3 regions of the Mesorhizobium sp. CA13 genome follow, and region 3 is predicted to be linked to each of the others. Evidence: predicted binding sites of a transcription regulator. Region 3 holds the regulator's gene; each other region holds the start of a gene.
The links. The regulator LexA, encoded in region 3, represses DNA repair genes until DNA is damaged. The targets are predictions, from matches to a motif close to TGTTCNNNNTGTGTTCNG.
Positions count from the first base shown of each region.

Region 1 (3,273 bases), on a different contig from region 3:
ATATCTCGGCGACCGGCGCGAGAAGTTGCGTCAGATCGGTGGTTGCGATGAGCGAGCTGCGTTTAGCCGCGTTGACCAGAAGAATAAGCGCGCTTCCCATCCCGGCGACGGCGGCAAGCCGATAAAGCGTGAAGGAGGGCACAGCAGCGCTCGACTGAACAATCGCGAAATTCTCCTGCTGAGGTTCTTCGGCTGGACTTTGATGCGAAATGCCCGATTGCGGGCGGGGTGGGGCTGTTCTGGCGAGCATGTTCGTCTCCTCAGCGGGGAGTTCGGGAGCCGCGAAGACCGCAGGCCTGTTCCGATCTCATCGGTAATCACTGCTTACATCCTCTGGCCGGAATTGTAAACGGCGATTACATAAATCGCGGAATCATGCTACAGAGGCGGGAGCAGCTCTGCGGGACGAAGGGAAAGAGATGGCAAAAGCCAAGGCGCCTCATCGCACTGGTTACCACCATGGCAATTTGCGGGAGGTCCTGATCGATGCCGCGGTTCAACTGGTCGAGGAAGGCGGCCCCGACAATGTGAGCGTGCGCGAAGCCGCAAAGCGTGCCGGCGTTTCCCCAGGTGCGCCGTTCCGCCACTTCAGCAACAAGACCGCATTGATGACGGCTGTCGCGGAGCAGGCAATGAGCCGGTTCCGCTCGGAGATCACGGATGCGGTCGAGAAGGTTGCGACGGACGATCCGATCGAACGCTTTGCCGCTGTTGGAATCGCCTATTTGCGCTGGGCAATTCGAAACCCCACCCACTTCCAGATCATCTCGACACGCAATCTTATTGATTGGGATGCTTCAGAGTCGCTGCGTCACGATAACGAAGCGGTGCGTTCGCTGATGGAAGCGTCAATGGCAGAAGCACAGCGACGAAACATGCTCCGGTCGGACGACATGGCAGAGACCCAGATAGCCGCGAGGGCGCTCGTCTACGGGCTCGCACGCATGTACATTGATGGACATTTTGCGCAATGGGCAGTGGCAGGACATACCGGGGAGCAGACTATGCAGAACGTATTAAAACATTTCGTCACACTCATTGTGAAATGACGGTCTGACGTAGAACCGTCACTCGGCCGCCTCTTCGATCTTCTCCATATCGTCGTCCGACAGGCCGAAATGGTGGCCGATCTCGTGGATCAGCACATGGGTGACGATGTCGCCCAAGGTCTCCTCGTTCTCGGCCCAGTAGTCGAGAATGGCGCGGCGGTAGAGCGTGACGCGGTTCGGGCCTTCGCCGGTCTGTGGGTTCCAGCGCTCGGCAATGCCGCGTCCCTCGAATAGGCCGAGCAGGTCGAAGGGCGTTTCCAGCGACAGGTCGTCCATGATCTCGTCGGTCGGGAATTCGGCGATCTGGATGATGATCTCGCCGGTCAGCTTGCGAAAATCCTCGGGCAGATGGGCGTAGGCCTCCAGCGCCAGGAACTCCATCTCGTCGATCGACGGCGAAAGCTGGTCATGCCAGACGCGGGTCTTGTAGATGCGGGCCATGCTTTGTCCTTTGATCCCGGCATATAGGCTTTCGCGCCACAATCGGCAAATGACGCGGGATTTCCCCGGTTCAAACCCGGAGCAGGGAATTGCGCATGGCGCCGGGGGCCGTTTCGCCTGGCTTGGGGGCGCGGCCGGCTTTCCCGGCCAAACGCGACACTCCTATCGGAGAGGAATAAATTCCCCGTGAGTCTGCTTGACTCTTGGGGTCGCCTCTGGAATCAATAGGAACATAACAGGAACAATTGTGAGTGGAAGCTGACCGTCATGGCGATGACCGCCGTGGCGCGGGAGACTGTTTTTGCCCTGCGCCGCCAGATCGCGAAGATCGAGGGAACGCTGCCCGAGCGCCTGCAGGCGCCGGCCGGCGCGGCTTCCGACGACGGCATGGCCGACGCGGACCGCACCGTGGTCCGGCGCGGCATCGCCGTGGCCAGGCCGGATGCTTTCCTGCGCACCGGCGTCGGCCGGCTCGATGCCCTCTTGGGGGGCCATTTGGGCGACGATCTGGGCGGCGGCCTGCCGAAAGCGGCCTTGAACGAAATCCATGGCGTCGAGACCCGCGATGCCGGAGCCGTCGCCGGCTTCGCCCTGTCGCTCGCCAGCCTGATCCTCAAGCCCAGCCTGATCCTCAAGCAAGGATCGCGATTGCCGGTGCTTTGGATCGGCACCCAGGAGGTTTTTCGCGAGGCGGGCTTTCCCTATGCAAGGGGCCTCCACGCCGCCTTCGGCATCGAGCCGGAGCAATTGCTGTTTTCCGAGGCGCCAAGGCTCGCCGATGCGCTGTGGGTCGCCGAGGAGGCGGCCCGCATGACGGCGCTCGCCGCCGTCATCCTTGAAGTCCGCGGCAATCCGCAGCGGCTGGACCTGACCGCGACGCGCCGGCTGCACGCCCGCGCGCAGAGCGCCGGCCGGCCGGTCTTCCTGCTGCGGCAGGCGGCCGAACCCGAACCGACGGCGGCGCCCGTCCGCCTCATCGTCTCGCCGGCGCCGGCAGGGCCGCGCGACACGGTCGCCGGGCCGCTTGCCGGCTCGATCGGCCGCCCCGCCTTCACCATCAACATCGGCAAGAGCCGCACGGCCCTGCCAGGACAATTCATATTGGAGTGGAACCCCGATGAACGCGTATTCGATGAAAGAAAGATTGGGGAAAGAAGGATTGGGGAAAGAAGGGCCGGGGAAGAACGAGCAAAGAATCCTGTCCCTGTGGTTTCCCTATCTCGCGGCCGAACGGATCCTGCGGCAGCGCCTGGGGCGGTCCTGGCGTTCCCGGCCGTCGGATCACCGGCCGCTGGTGATCAGCCATCGCGACAGCAACGCGCAGCGCATCTTAGCCCTCGACGAGCGGGCTGAGGCGCTGCATCTGAAGCCCGGCATGGGCATTGCCGACGCGCGCGCCATGCATCCGTCGATCGACATAATGGAGGCCGATGCCGAAGCCGACCGGCGCCTGCTCGAAGGCCTTGCCGACTGGTGCGACCGCTACACTCCGCTGGTGGCGCTCGACGGGACCGACGGCCTGTTCCTCGACGTCACCGGCTGCACCCATCTTTTCGGCGGCGAACGCACCATGCTGGACGAGATCCTGTCGCGCTTCTTCCAGCAAGGGTTCGACGTCCGCGCCGGTCTTGCCGCGACGCCCGGCGCCGCCTGGGCGGCGGCGCGGTTCTGCGGCGACCGCATCGTTGCCGGCGGCGAGGAGGAAGCGCTTCTGGCGCCCTTGCCGCTGGCGGCGCTGCGCATCGCGCCGGAAATCCGCGCCAGCCTGGAAAGTGTGGGCCTG
Region 1 is NZ_JAIUHS010000007.1:181,693-184,965, forward strand. Features, by position in the region: gene LB566_RS18230 (hypothetical protein) at 1-250, opposite strand, end outside; gene LB566_RS18235 (TetR/AcrR family transcriptional regulator) at 420-1,049, shown strand; gene LB566_RS18240 (metallopeptidase family protein) at 1,068-1,490, opposite strand; gene LB566_RS18245 (ImuA family protein) at 1,758-2,843, shown strand; gene LB566_RS18250 (DUF6504 family protein) at 2,785-3,273, shown strand, end outside.
Region 1: the regulator LexA is predicted to act here: its motif matches at 1,717-1,734, upstream of LB566_RS18245 (ImuA family protein).

Region 2 (3,273 bases), on a different contig from region 3:
GATTTCGAGCCGAGCAGCCGCAATGTCCGGAACCCGCCTTGGTCGAAGATGCGGCGTCCGGCGCCAAGCACCGCCGGGTTGATGAACAGCTGGAACTCGTCGACCAGCCCGGCCGCGATCAGCGCCGAGGCGAAGCCGGCGCCGCCGAATACCGCGATGTCGCCGCCCTCACCCGCCTTGAGCGCGCCGACCTCCCGTGGCAGGTCGCCGCTGACCACTGTCGTGCGCTCCCATCGCGAGGCCTTGAGCCTGTCGCTCGGCACCACCTTCTTCGCCTCGACGATGCGCTGGGCAAAAGCATAGAACGGGTCCCTGGGAAATTTCTTGGCCGCATTGCCCCAATGGGTGAGGTAGCCTTCCTCGGCCATCTTGCGGCTCAAGAGGATGGTATCGATGCCGGCGAAGACGGCGTTGAAATCCCGTTTCAGCTCCTCGTCCCAGGCGCTGTCGTCGCCCCATTCCCAGAGCTGCCAGCGATGATCCGCGTCGGCGCCGACAAAACCGTCGACCGACATCTGCATCTGCAGGATCAGCTTTTTCATCATGGTTCTCCCCGGTCAAAGGGCCGAGCGGCTCGTTTTACCCGCTCGGCCGGCACGGCTGCCGATGGTTTACATTTGGAACTATTGACCTGAGATGAAAACGCTGTCAATAGTAAAGCGATTTAAAAATGGAACCATGCACATGTCGACGCGGGACCGGTCCGGCTGCCCCATCAACCTGTCGCTCGAACTGCTCGGCGACCGCTGGACGCTGCTCATCATCCGAGATCTGGTCTTCGCCGGAAAAAAGCACTTTCGCGAATTCCTGCAATCCGACGAGGGCATATCCTCGCGCACGCTGGCCGAGCGCCTCCAGACATTGCAGGACGAAGGCATCCTCACCCGCAGCGGTGATCCCACGCATGGGTTGAAGGCGATCTATCGCCTGACCGAGGCCGGCATCGACCTTGTGCCCGTGCTGGCCACGCTCGGCGCCTGGAGCAGCAAGCACCGCAAGGCCGACGATCATCTGGCAAGGATCGCCGATAAGCTCGCTGCCGGCGGGGAGCCGGCGCTGGAGCGCCTGAAGCAGGCGCTGCGAGCGGAGCATCTCGGTTAATGGATGCCGCCCAAGGCTACCTCGGGACAACGACACGCATAGGCAACGCGCGTTGAAAAGCGTGTGACGGCCCTGTGTTCGGAATAGCGCAAAAACAAGCACGCCGGCGACGAGCTATGGCGTGCGCAATATGTCGGCGCCCGCCTGCTCATCGAACAGCACGGCACAGCCGCATTGCAGCGCGACTTCACTCAACGCATTCGCAACCGTTTCGTCGGCCGAGACGAAATCGCCGGTCAGCACCCGCAATTCCTCCACGGCCCTGGCCATCGACACCAGCCGCCCGGCGGCGCGGTCGGTGGAGCAGGCGTTGACGACGCAAACCAGATCGATCATTTCAAAGTTGCCCATGCCAGCCTCCGCATGCAGCTCCCTTCGGCCCGTCAACGCGATTGTGAGCGACAATGTTCCGGCAGATCGCGACCTCGCTTGACAGCGAGCAATGTTTGTTCTCTTTATGTTCCATATTCTACAACGTGGCGAGGAACCGGGGATGGAGCCCACCATCCTGCATGCCGATCTCGATGCTTTCTATGCCTCGGTCGAGCAGCTTCTCGACCCGTCGCTGCGCGGCAAGCCGATCGCGGTCGGCGGCGGCGTCGTGCTCGCCGCCTCCTACGAGGCCCGCGCTTTCGGCGTGCGCGGCGGCATGCCGGGCCGCAAGGCGCGCGAGCTCTGCCCGCGGCTGATCTTCGTCGGCGGAAATTTCCGTGACTACCAGCGGCTCGGCGACGCCGCGATGAAGGTGCTCGACGATTTCACGCCGCTGGTCGAGCGCATCTCCATCGACGAGGCCTTCGCCGATGTCGCCGGTTGCACGCATCTGTTCGGACAGCCGCGGGAGATCGCCTCGACCATTCGCCGCCGCGTGCGGAGCGAACTCGGCCTGCCGATCTCGATCGGCGTGGCGCGCACCAAGCACCTGGCCAAGATCGCCTCGCAAGTTGCCAAGCCGGATGGGCTGGTGGTGGTCGAGCCCGGCACCGAGATCGCCTTCCTGCACGACCTGCCGGTCTCGCTGATGTGGGGCGTCGGCCCGGCGACCAGGGCACGGCTGGCCGAGATCGGCGTCGAGACCATCGGCGAACTGGCCAGGACGCATAGCGGCGCGCTGGCGCGGCTGCTCGGCCCCGCCGCCGGCGAAAAGCTCGCCGCCTTGTCGTGGAACCGCGACCCGCGCAGATTGGAAACACATCGCCGCGCCCATTCGGCCGGTGCCCAGTCGGCGCTTGGCCGCAAGCCGGCGCTGGAATGCATCTACATCCCCGTCCTGCTGCATCTGGCCGATCGCGTCGCCAGCCGGCTGCGCGCCAAGGCGCGCCCCGGCCGCACGGTGACGGTGCGCGTGCGCTTCGCCGACCTCAGCGCGGTCACCCGCTCGATAACGCTCGACCAGCCGATCTCGGCGACGGTGATGCTGGCCGAGATCGCGACAGACCTGGTGCGGGGCGTGCTTGCCGATCATCCGCATGACAGGACGATTTCGCTGCTGGCGATCTCCGTCTCGCATCTGGAGGAAAGTGCCGAATTGCAGCTCGAACTGCCGCTCGGCCTCGCCGACGAAAAGCGCCGCCCCGGCACCAGGAAGGGCCTCGCCCGCTTTGGCGCCGACCGCGCCATCGACAAGATCCGCGAACGCTTCGGCAAACAGGCCGTCGGCTACGGCACCGTGGCGCTGGAGGCGGCCCGCTCCGTGCCCGACGAGTTCAGGGAATTGGCGCAGAAAGAATTGTGAGCGGGAATGGCCGCCTCATCCGTCCGACCTGCGCTCCCCGAATGGCGCGCACCTTTGGGCTTCAGAGGCGCATCGTGCCGAAAACCCGATCCCAGAACAGCGACGTCACGCCGTAATTGACGTTTTCGTCGACATGATGATGCAGCGCGTGGCGGCGCTTCAGCGTGTAGAGATAGCTCGGATGCCTGGGATGCCAGTGATGGATTATGTGGTGGATGCTGATGTACCAAAGGTAGCCCAGCATCAGCCCGCAGCTCGCCGCGCTGGCGACCGCGAAATCCGAGACCATCCATACGGGAAAGAACGCGACAAGCGCATGCACGCCGAGGCTGAGCCAGGTGGGCGTGCCCACCGGACTGCGCTCCTCGACATGATGGCGGTCGTGCAGATCCCTGATCCAGGGAATGTGGTGAAGGACGAACCGGTGCATGACGTAT
Region 2 is NZ_JAIUHS010000003.1:335,183-338,455, reverse strand. Features, by position in the region: gene LB566_RS10535 (dihydrofolate reductase family protein) at 1-542, opposite strand, end outside; gene LB566_RS10530 (winged helix-turn-helix transcriptional regulator) at 685-1,101, shown strand; gene LB566_RS10525 (hypothetical protein) at 1,216-1,452, opposite strand; gene dinB (DNA polymerase IV) at 1,595-2,836, shown strand; gene LB566_RS10515 (sterol desaturase family protein) at 2,898-3,273, opposite strand, start outside.
Region 2: the regulator LexA is predicted to act here: its motif matches at 1,549-1,566, upstream of dinB (DNA polymerase IV).

Region 3 (3,273 bases):
GGTCGGCGCATTGACACCCTCAAGACGCAGCATCGTGCTCGGCCGCGTCGAGGCAACGCCTTCGGCCATATAGAGATCGGTCGGAAAGCTGTCCCCCTCGGCGACGATGACCGACCTGTCCAGCCGCATCCCGAGTGCCGCATGCAGCACCTTGTAGATGTTGATCGAGGTGGTATCGCAGACCACCGTCTGGCCGGCGGCGGCCCCGATCAGGCGCCCGAGCTGGTCGCCGAGTTCGACCGGCATGTCGAACCAGCCGGCGGTGTTCCAGGCGCGGATGAGATCCTGCGCCCACTCCTGCGTGGCGGCCTTCTGCAGCTCGCCGAACACGGCGGGCGAAGCGGCGCCGAGCGAATTGCCGTCGAGATAGATCACCCCTTGAGGCAAGGTGAAGCGGTCACGCATGGCACGCAGCGGATCCGCGGTGTCCATTGCCTCGATCGCTGCGAGATCGGGAATTTTGCTCATGGTCACGATGTTCCTCGGTGAGAAGAGCGCCCCGGAAACGGGCCGGCCGTTTTGCCGCCGGGGCAAGGGCTGGCCGCATAGAGGCGCAAAAACAGGGTGAACGCCCGGTTCGATCTTTGCTCGATTTCCGGCCGAGGCAACTCCTCGAGCACCCCGACGATCCGGCGAACCTGGAGATCGCCGATCAAAAGCCGGACGTAGATGTCGGCGGCTTCGGCAGGATCGTCACAGGCGATCAGGCCGGCCCGACTTGCGGTTCGAAGCAGGTCGCCAACAAGCGGCATTATGGTATTGCGGCCGAATTGCGCGATCGACTGGCCAAGCGTGCCTGTATCGTTGACGTCGCCGGCTGCGGCGCGATTGAGCGCCACCGCCTTGTCGCCCGTCACAAGGGTCAGCAGGACTGGCCCGAGCAAGTTCAGGGTTTCGAGCGGATCGCGCGCCTGGCGAAGGGCGTCCTCCAGCAGCTTCCTTGCTTCTCCCGCATTGGCTTCGATCAGGGATCGAAACAGGACCTGCTTGTTGCCGTACCAGTTGTAGAGGGTTTCGTTCGAGGCCGATGCCCGCTTGGCGATGGCAAGCAGGGAGGCGCTTTTGTAGCCGGTTTCCCGGAGCACCGCATAGGCGGCCTCCTCTATCCGTTCACGTCGCGCGGCCTGCTTCGGCGTGGTCATTGGTGTCCCTCTTCGAAAACCGTACATTGTTATACGGTTTAGTCAAGCGAGCCGGAAGCAAGGAGCGAACGAACGCAGCCCGTCGCATTCGGTGATGCCTGGCCGCTTTCCGGCAGGAAGTTGGCATTTTGGTTTCGTTTCGTTCACGAGCCGCGGAGATTTTGATCCGCCCCAAAAGGCAGCCGGCACCTGCCGGTCACACAGTTTGCAGGCTTGTACCAACAGTGGAGATCGGCCGGGCCACAGGCCATTAACCAAAATAGTTTCAAAGAGGCTGAGAGCGCATTGACGACAGACGGCGCTGGCAGGATGCTGGCTGCGGGAGGGCCTTTCGTTTCCGCCGCCTTAACGAATTCATTAAACTTTAAATGGTTGCGGAACACAACTGGAACAGATAGTGTTTGTTCTGGGTTTGTTTTCTGATTCTGATTCCAGACCCTTCGTGCAATGCCTTTGGGGGCCGCCATGCTCACGCGCAAGCAACATGAACTCTTGATGTTCATCCATGAACGGCTGAAGGAAAGCGGCATTCCGCCGTCCTTCGACGAGATGAAGGAAGCGCTGGACCTCGCCTCTAAGTCGGGAATTCATCGGCTGATCACGGCGTTGGAGGAGCGCGGCTTCATTCGCCGCCTGCCGAACCGGGCCCGCGCGCTGGAGGTGCTGCGCCTGCCGGATTCGATCGCGCCGGGTCTTAACGCGGCAAAGAAGTTCTCCCCGAGCGTCATCCAGGGCAGCCTCGGACAGGGCGGCCTTAACAGGCAGATCAAGCCGGCGGCGCCCTCGCGCCTGCCCGCCGCTGGCAATGACGACGACGTGGTTTCAGCGGTTTCGATCCCGGTCATGGGCCGTATCGCGGCCGGCGTGCCGATCGACGCTATCCAGCATCAGACGCATTCCATCTCGGTGCCGCCGGACATGATCATGGGCGGCGAGCATTATGCGCTGGAGGTCAAGGGCGATTCGATGATCGAGGCCGGCATCTTCGACGGCGATACGGTCATCATCCGCAACGCCGACACCGCAAGTCCCGGCGAGATTGTCGTGGCCCTGGTCGACGAGGAGGAAGCGACGCTGAAGCGCTTCCGTCGCAAGGGCGCCTCGATTGCGCTCGAGGCCGCCAATCCGGCTTATGAAACACGTATTTTCGGACCGGACAGGGTCAAGGTGCAAGGCAAGCTGGTCGGACTGATCAGGCGCTACTGAGCGGGTTCGGCGTTGGGCTTTTCGGGTTTGCGGTAGGGAGGCAGTCCCCGTGCCTCGCGCGAGAATTTTCGCTGTTCGTGCCAGGGCCGATATGGCCTGTCGACGGCAAAGCTGACCTGGGCCGGTTCCGTCGCCGATTGCTGGTCGAAGAAGACGGCGGCACTTCCGTTCCGAGCGAGCTGCCGCTTGGTGATGACGAGGACCAGCGGATTGTGGCAGGGGTCGTAGCCCCCGGGATCGTCGATGACTATCAGATCCGCATAGGCGCAGGCCCTCCAGGCATCCTTGCGATCCTCCACCTGCGCGATGATCGCCCCGGAGGGATGCCGGGCCATGCACAGGCCGGTGAAGCAATAGAAAGGCGCTCCGGCGGGAAGTTGCGCGGGATCGAAGATGTCGAACTGTCGGTCGCCGCTGTCGAACAGCTCCGGCCCAACGATGGTTTCGGATTTCAGCGCGCGTTTCCAGTTGTCGACCGTGAATTCGTTCGGGCGCGCCCGGTTGATCGCGAGCTCGCCGCCGCCGATCGGCAGCGCCACCAGGCGGGCATCCTCCGAAATCAGCACGTCCGGCGTGCGCGTATCCGCGACGGTCAACAGGCCGGCGAGCGCGAAGGGAAGTGCCGCCAGCCGCAGCCATGTCGTGGCCATCGTCGCGATGACCAGGGCGATCGCGACCAGAAGAACGGATTGCTGCGAAATCAACCCGACCGCGTCGACCGGCGAGCGTTGCGAGATCCATCCGGATATGGCGATCATCGCGGTCAGTCCCTTGCCCATCAGATAAAGCGATGGTCCATCGAACCCGAACGGCATCAGCAGCGCACTGGCAACCGCAAGGAACATCACGACGGAAACGATCGGCATGACTGCAAGATTGGCGAACAGGCTGAGTGGCGACACGCGCTGGAAATGCCAGATGGCGA
Region 3 is NZ_JAIUHS010000004.1:256,335-259,607, forward strand. Features, by position in the region: gene kynU (kynureninase) at 1-468, opposite strand, end outside; gene LB566_RS12680 (TetR/AcrR family transcriptional regulator) at 471-1,142, opposite strand; gene lexA (transcriptional repressor LexA) at 1,608-2,348, shown strand; gene LB566_RS12690 (ComEC/Rec2 family competence protein) at 2,342-3,273, opposite strand, start outside.